DNA from 2 places in the Streptomyces sp. NPDC060064 genome. Region 2 is predicted to be linked to the other one. Evidence: riboswitches for the same ligand, from Rfam matches in the RefSeq annotation. Region 2 holds a riboswitch; the other holds the start of a gene.
The links. A riboswitch is a leader RNA that binds a small molecule or an ion and turns the genes downstream of it on or off. The one in region 2 is predicted to bind glycine.
Positions count from the first base shown of each region.

Region 1: it holds a riboswitch for glycine, as region 2 does, so the genes downstream of both, gcvT (glycine cleavage system aminomethyltransferase GcvT) here and gcvP (aminomethyl-transferring glycine dehydrogenase) in region 2, are expected to answer to the same signal.

Region 1 covers NZ_JBHWWF010000041.1:5,957-10,090, reverse strand. Annotated here, with positions in the region: gene ACFWDI_RS34460 (enhanced serine sensitivity protein SseB) at 1-482, opposite strand, end outside; gene ACFWDI_RS34455 (AAA family ATPase) at 620-1,288, opposite strand; glycine riboswitch at 1,470-1,567, shown strand; gene gcvT (glycine cleavage system aminomethyltransferase GcvT) at 1,716-2,840, shown strand; gene gcvH (glycine cleavage system protein GcvH) at 2,899-3,276, shown strand; gene glyA (serine hydroxymethyltransferase) at 3,300-4,134, shown strand, end outside.
Region 2 covers NZ_JBHWWF010000062.1:12,114-16,247, reverse strand. Annotated here, with positions in the region: gene ACFWDI_RS38570 (DNA polymerase IV) at 1-1,066, shown strand, start outside; partial or broken gene ACFWDI_RS38565 (PRC-barrel domain-containing protein) at 1,210-1,410, opposite strand; glycine riboswitch at 1,474-1,571, shown strand; gene gcvP (aminomethyl-transferring glycine dehydrogenase) at 1,749-4,134, shown strand, end outside.

The DNA of each region.
Region 1 (4,134 bases), on a different contig from region 2:
TCGACCGGCTCCTCCTGCCAGTCGGGCTCGAAGAGCCGCACCCGGCCGCCGCTCGCGGGTCCGTCCAACGGTGTACGTCCCACTCGGCACAGCTCGGCGACCGCGGGCGGCGGCAGCGGGGCGCCGACCGCACCGCCGGGGTTCACGGCGATGCCGAGCTGCGGAGGCAGCCCGCGGGCGAATTCGCGGGCGGGCGCGACGGTGAAGGAGATATGGCTGCCGACGCACTGCAGGTACTGCTGCTCGGAGCTGAAGACCGGGACATAGGGAGCGCCGTCGATCTCCATCGTGGGCAGATCGAGATCGGGGCTGTCGGCTCCGCCGCCGTTGGGCAGCGGCACCCATATATGGCTGCGGCCGAGCACCTCGACGAGACGGCCCCCGGCGGAGGGGTTGCCGAGCGAGGCGGCGAGCACCTCTTCCAGCTCGTTACCCGGCCAGCCGAAAGCTGGATGCGGATGGGCCTGCTCCGGTGTCTCCATGTGCGGTCCTTCTCCCCCGGGCTTCCACGGCTGCGCGCCACGACCCTAACGCCGCCGACCGACGGACATGAACCGGGGCTCCGCCCCGGACCCCGCTCCTCAAGCGCCGCAGGGGCTGAACTTCAGCGCGCGCCGCCCTATGGCTTCTCGAAGCCGACCCGCCCCAGCACCCCCGCCGCGTCCCGGTCCAGCAGCACGGCCGAGGCGCAGCCCGCCGGCAGCCGGCCCGCCTCCGCGTCGCCGATCAGATGCCCGACCGCGCGCCGGTGCCGGGCGAAGGCGTACCCGGACACACCGCGGCCCCGCTCGCGCTGGCCCTGTCTGGCAACCTCGGGCGTGACGTCGAGCAGGACCAGATGGAGACCGCTCCCGCGGCGGCGCGCCTCGCGGGCCAGCCAGCGCCGCACCCAGGCCTGCGTACCGCAGTCATGGACGACGACACTCTCGCCGGAGCGCAGCGCCCGCCGCAGCCCGGCGTAGTGGGCGATCCGCACGAGCGGGCGGTACACGGCGTACGGCAGCAGCCGCGGCATCCGGGCGTCCCACCGGTCCCGGGTGTCCTGCGAGTCGATGCCACGACCGCGCGCCGCGCGCCGGATCAACGTGGACTTTCCGCTGCCGGGCAGGCCGGAGACGACCACCACATCACCGGCGGCGAAGACCAGACTGCGCGGACTGCGCCCCGAGCGGTCTCTCAGGTCGCGCAGTATGGCTGTGGGAGCCCCGAGCCGTTCCCGAGCGGAGCTCTCCGGCCGGGCGGGCACCCCCGCGGTCGTCGCAAAAACACCGGACTGCTGCAACGTCATCACCCTCCCCCATGTCGGGTCACCCTCACCCTTGCCCATGAAGTGTAAAGAGTTGGTAATGCGACACAACCTATTTGCAGCTGCGGGCCACTGCGGGCAGGCGCGGCCGCGTTCCGGACCGTACGCACCACTCTGCCGCGATGCGTGCAATGATGTGCGCGCCAACTGCATACCGGCCGCTTGAATCCACGCGGGAGAGTCCTGGCCACTGTGTGCGCCGGGCGCCGAAGGAGCAAGTCCCTCCCTTGAATCTCTCAGGCCCCGTACCGCGTGTGATGAGGCAGATCTGAAAAGCGAGCCGCTGTCGAGTGGCTCCACCCAAGGTGCAAGTCACGACCACCAATACGCGTGGTCGCGACGAACCTCTCAGGTTCCGATGACAGATGGGGAGGAATGTCCTCGTCGGCCTGCCCTGGGAGCCACATCTATGAGCAACGTCCCCCGTCTGACCGCCCTCGACACCCTGCACCGCTCGCTGGGCGCGACCATGACCGACTTCGCGGGCTGGGACATGCCGCTGCGGTACGGCAGTGAGCGCGACGAGCACAACGCCGTACGCACCAAGGCCGGTCTCTTCGATCTCTCGCACATGGGCGAGATCACCGTCACCGGACCGCGCGCCGCCGATCTCCTCGACTTCGCGCTGGTCGGCAACATCGGCGGAGTGGCCGTCGGCCGCGCCCGCTACACCATGATCTGCCAGGAGGACGGCGGGATCCTCGACGACCTGATCGTCTACCGCCTCGGCGAGACGGAGTACATGGTCGTCGCCAACGCGGGCAACGCCCAGGTGGTGCTGGACGCGCTGACCGCCCGCGCCGAGGGCTACGACGCCGAGGTGCGGGACGACCGCGACGCGTACGCGCTCATCGCCGTCCAGGGCCCGGAGTCCCCCGGCATCCTCAAGTCGCTGACCGACGCCGACCTGGACGGGCTGAAGTACTACGCGGGCCTGCCCGGCACGGTGGCCGGCGTCCCGGCGCTGATCGCCCGTACCGGCTACACCGGCGAGGACGGCTTCGAGCTCTTCGTCGAGCCGCAGTACGCCGAGAAGCTCTGGCAGTCGCTGACCGAGGCGGGCGCGCCCGTCGGTCTCGTCCCGGCCGGTCTGTCCTGCCGCGACACGCTCCGCCTGGAGGCGGGCATGCCGCTGTACGGGCATGAGCTGACCACCGCGCTGACCCCGTTCGACGCGGGCCTCGGCCGGGTCGTGAAGTTCGAGAAGACCACGAACGACGGGCGTTTCGTCGGCCGCGAGGCACTCGAGGCCGCCGCCGCGCGCGCCGAGGCCAACCCGCCGCGCAAGCTCGTCGGCCTGATCGCCGAGGGCCGCCGGGTCCCGCGCGCCGGCTTCTCCGTGGTCGCAGGCGGCCAGGTCATCGGCGAGGTCACCTCCGGTGCGCCCTCCCCGACCCTGGGCAAGCCGATCGCCATCGCGTACGTGGACGCGGCGCACGCCGCGCCGGGCCGCGAGGGCGTCGGCGTCGACATCCGCGGCACCCACGAGCCGTACGAGGTCGTCGGGCTGCCGTTCTACAAGCGCCAGAAGTGATCGTCCGCACCTTCACTCCGTTCACCAGCACTCCCCCGCGTACAGGAGAATTCAGGCCATGAGCAACCCCCAGCAGCTGCGCTTCAGCAAGGAGCACGAGTGGCTGTCGGCCGCCGAGGACGGCGTGTCGACGGTCGGCATCACGGAGCACGCGGCGAACGCGCTCGGCGATGTGGTGTACGTCCAGCTCCCCGAGGTCGGTGACACGGTGACCGCGGGCGAGACCTGCGGCGAGCTGGAGTCGACCAAGTCCGTCAGCGACCTGTACTCCCCGGTCAGTGGTGAGGTCACCGAGGCCAACGAGGACGTCGTCAATGACCCGTCACTGGTGAACTCCGCCCCCTTCGAGGGCGGCTGGCTCTTCAAGGTGCGCGTCAGCGAGGAGCCGAAGGACCTGCTCTCCGCCGACGAGTACACCGAGTTCTCCGGCAACTGACCACGACCACGACAGGGATCGAGATGTCGCTTCTCAACGCCCCTCTCCATGAGCTGGACCCGGACGTCGCCGCCGCTGTCGACGCCGAGCTCCACCGCCAGCAGTCCACCCTCGAGATGATCGCCTCGGAGAACTTCGCTCCGGTCGCGGTCATGGAGGCGCAGGGCTCCGTCCTCACCAACAAGTACGCCGAGGGCTACCCGGGCCGCCGCTACTACGGCGGCTGCGAGCACGTCGATGTCGTCGAGCAGATCGCGATCGACCGCATCAAGGCGCTCTTCGGCGCCGAGCACGCCAACGTCCAGCCGCACTCGGGCGCCCAGGCGAACGCGGCCGCGATGTTCGCGCTGCTGAAGCCGGGCGACACGATCATGGGTCTGAACCTCGCCCACGGCGGGCACCTCACCCACGGCATGAAGATCAACTTCTCCGGCAAGCTGTACAACGTGGTCGCGTACCACGTGGACAGCGAGACCGGCCAGGTCGACATGGCCGAGGTCGAGCGCCTCGCCAAGGAGTCCCGTCCGAAGCTGATCATCGCCGGCTGGTCCGCGTACCCGCGCCAGCTGGACTTTGCGGCCTTCCGCCGGATCGCGGACGAGGTCGGCGCGTACCTGATGGTCGACATGGCCCACTTCGCGGGCCTCGTCGCCGCCGGTCTGCACCCGAACCCGGTGCCGCACGCCCATGTCGTCACCACCACCACGCACAAGACCCTCGGCGGTCCGCGCGGCGGTGTGATCCTGTCGACGCAGGAGCTCGCCAAGAAGATCAACTCCGCGGTCTTCCCCGGTCAGCAGGGCGGTCCGCTGGAGCACGTCATCGCGGCGAAGGCGGTCTCCTTCAAGGTCGCGGCGA
Region 2 (4,134 bases):
GCTCATGGAGCCCGGCATGGAGCGCGAGCTGCTCGGGCCGATGTCCGTGCGGACGCTGCCCGGGGTGGGGCCGGCGACCGGGGAGCATCTGCGGCGGGCCGGAATGACGACCGTGGCCGATCTGGCGGAGGCGGGCGAGGACGAGCTCGTACGGCTGCTGGGCAAGGCGCACGGAGCCTCACTGTTCCGGATGGCCGTGGGGCACGACGACAGGCCGGTGGTGGCCGAGCGGGATGCGAAGTCGGTATCGGTGGAGGACACCTTCGACGTGGATCTGCACGACCGCGTGCGGGTGCGGATCGAGGTGGAGCGGCTCGCCGAGCGGTGTGTGCAGCGGCTGCGGTCGTCCGGGCACTCGGGGCGGACCATCGTGCTGAAGGTGCGGCGGTACGACTTTTCAACGCTGACGCGCTCGGAGACGCTGCGCGGACCGACGGACGACCCCGCGGTGGTGCGGGAGGCCGCCGGGCGGCTGCTGGAGGCCGTGGACACCACGGGCGGGGTGCGGCTGCTGGGGGTGGGCGTCACCGGGCTCGCGGACTACACGCAGGAGGATCTGTTCGCCCAGGCTGCCGCCGGTGAGCGGGCCGAGGCCGCGGATGCGGACGGCGATCCGGAGTCGCACAAGGCCGACGAGGCGGCCGGCGCAGCGGGTGCGGAGTCGGAGGCGCCCGCCGAGCGGCGCTGGCTGGCCGGGCAGGACGTACGGCATGCCGAGTACGGGGCGGGGTGGGTGCAGGGCAGCGGGGTGGGGCGGGTCACGGTGCGGTTCGAGGAGCCGGGGTCGCGGCGGCCGGGGCGGGTGCGCACGTTCATGGTGGACGACCCGGATCTGGGGCCGGGCGATCCGCTGCCGCTGGTGGCGCTGCCACCGGCAGCGGACGCCGCCGGTCAGTCCTCCCGGCCCGCCAGTCGGCCGAAGTCCCGGTCGGGGCGGGAGCCGGGGCCGCGGCGGGAGCCGGACTCCCCGTCGGACGGGGCGGACGGGGCGGACGGGTCCGAGGGGTCTGAGGGGTCGGAGGAGGCAGCGGGCGTCTCGGGAGGCTCGGAGAGTTCGAGTCCGTAGTGGTGGTAGAGCTGGAGCTCCTGCTCGGGAGAGAGATGGCGGCCCACGCCGAAGTCGGGGGCATCCTTGATCAGCGCGCGTTCGTACGGGACGTGCAGGGTGTCGTCGACGACCTTGCTGGGCTCGAGCGGGACGAAGGCGTCCCGGCTGAAGAGGCCCGTGCGCACAGCCGCCCACTCGGGCGCCCCTGTCGCATCGTCCAGATACACCTCGTCCACAGTCCCGATCTTGGTGCCACTGCGGTCGAACGCCTTGCGGCCGATCAGGCTGCGCGGATCGATATCGGTCTGCACGGTCCCTCCAATAGGTCGCAACTGCTGTTTAAATACTACAAAAGTGCACATTGGTGGTATCGGCCACTCGAGCGATCGGCGAGGGGGCGCGCTGGTACGCTGGCAAACGGCTGCTGACCCCGTGCGGGAGAGTCCTCCGGTGAAAGTACCGGTGGCGCCGAAGGAGCAAATCCTCCCCGGAATCTCTCAGGCCCCTGTACCGCACGGACGAGGTCACTCTGGAAAGCAGGGCGGGCGTCGGACGGCATCCGCTCTCACCGACGGTGAAAGTCGGCGTGCCTTGTGCGCGCCGGTGAAGCTCTCAGGTTGAGATGACAGAGGGGGAGGCCGTCCGGGCATCCGCGCCGTGGTGCCCCTCGTAGGTCGTGTCTGACCAGGAGGCCTCCTTAATGACCGCCAACCGCATTCCGCTCTCCCAGTTGGAGCGAGGCACCCCCTTCGAGCAGCGCCACATCGGGCCCGATGTCGAGGCCCAGGCCAAGATGCTCGCGCAGGTGGGATACGGCTCGCTCGACGAGCTGACCGCTGCCGCGGTGCCCGATGTGATCAAGAGCGCCGAGGCGCTGAACCTCCCGGGCGCTCGCACCGAAGCCGAGGTTCTCGCCGAGCTGCGCACCCTCGCCGACCGCAATCAGGTGCTGGCGCCGATGATCGGCCTCGGGTACTACGGCACCTTCACGCCGCCGGTCATCCTGCGCAATGTCATGGAGAACCCGGCCTGGTACACCGCGTACACGCCGTACCAGCCGGAGATCTCGCAGGGCCGGCTCGAGGCTCTGCTGAACTTCCAGACGATGGTGGCCGATCTGACCGGCCTGCCCACCTCCGGCGCTTCGCTGCTCGACGAGGGCACCGCCGCCGCCGAGGCCATGTCGCTCGCCCGCCGGGTCGGCAAGGTCAAGGACGGCGTCTTCCTGGTCGACGCAGACGCCCTGCCGCAGACCCTCGCGGTGATCCAGACCCGCGCCGAGCCGACCGGCGTCGAGATCGTCACCGCGGATCTGAGCGAGGGCATTCCGGCCGAGATCGCCGAGCGCGGCGTCTTCGGCGTGCTGCTGCAGTACCCGGGCGCCTCCGGTGCCGTTCGGGACATCAAGCCCGTCGTCGAGCAGGCGCACGAGCTCGGTGCGATCGTCACCGTCGCCGCCGATCTGCTGGCGCTGACCCTGCTCACCTCGCCCGGCGAGCTGGGCGCCGACATCGCCGTCGGCACCACTCAGCGCTTCGGAGTCCCGATGGGCTTCGGCGGTCCGCACGCCGGCTACATGGCCGTACGCGACAAGTTCGCCCGCAGCCTGCCGGGCCGACTCGTCGGCGTCTCCGTGGACGCGGACGGCAACAAGGCCTACCGGCTCGCGCTGCAGACCCGTGAGCAGCACATCCGCCGGGAGAAGGCCACCAGCAACATCTGCACCGCCCAGGTGCTGCTCGCCGTCATGGCGGGGATGTACGCGGTCTACCACGGTCCGGAGGGCCTGCGGTCGATCGCACAGCGCACCCACCGCTATGCGGCGCTGCTCGAGGCGGGGCTGCGGGACGGCGGTGTGGAGGTCGTGCACGGTTCCTACTTCGACACGGTGACCGTCCGGGTGCCGGGCAAGGCCGCCGAGGTCGTCGCCGCCGCACGCGAGGGCGGGGTCAACCTCCACCTCGTCGACGGTGACCAGGTCTCCATCTCCTGCGACGAAACCACCGGACGTGCACAGCTGTCCGCCGTCTGGTCCGCCTTCGGCGTCGATGGCGACATCGAGGCGCTCGACGAGACCACTGCGGAAACGTTGCCCCAGGCTCTGCTGCGGACCGACGACTACCTCACGCACCCCGTCTTCCACCAGCACCGTTCCGAGACCGCCATGCTGCGCTACCTGCGCAGGCTCGCCGACCGTGACTACGCGCTGGACCGCGGCATGATCCCGCTCGGCTCCTGCACCATGAAGCTGAACGCGACCACCGAGATGGAGCCGGTGACCTGGCCGGAGTTCGCGCAGATGCACCCCTTCGCGCCGGTCGAGCAGGCCGCCGGGTACCTCACGCTGATCCGCGAGCTGGAGGAGCGCCTCGCCGAGGTCACCGGGTACGACGCGGTGTCCATCCAGCCCAACGCCGGTTCGCAGGGCGAGCTCGCGGGCCTGCTCGCCGTACGCGCGTACCACCGCGCCAACGGCGACAGCCAGCGCACCATCTGCCTCATCCCGTCCTCCGCGCACGGCACCAACGCCGCCAGCGCCGTGATGGCGGGCATGAAGGTCGTCGTGGTGAAGACCGCCGACGACGGCGAGGTGGACATCGAGGACCTCCGCGCCAAGATCGAGCAGTACCGCGACGAGCTGTCCGTGCTGATGATCACCTACCCGTCCACACACGGTGTGTTCGAGGAGCACGTCGCCGACATCTGCGCGCAGGTGCACGACGCCGGCGGCCAGGTGTACGTCGACGGCGCCAACCTCAACGCGCTGGTGGGCCTCGCCAAGCCGGGCAAGTTCGGCGGCGACGTCTCGCACCTCAATCTGCACAAGACCTTCTGCATCCCGCACGGCGGCGGCGGTCCGGGCGTCGGCCCGGTCGGTGTACGGGCGCACCTCGCCCCGTACCTCCCGAACCACCCGCTCCAGCCGACCGCGGGACCGGAGACGGGCGTAGGACCGATCTCGGCCGCCCCGTGGGGCTCGGCAGGGATCCTGCCGATCTCCTGGGCGTACGTACGTCTGATGGGTGGCGAGGGCCTCAAGCGCGCGACGCAGGTCGCCGTGCTCGCGGCCAACTACATCGCCAAGC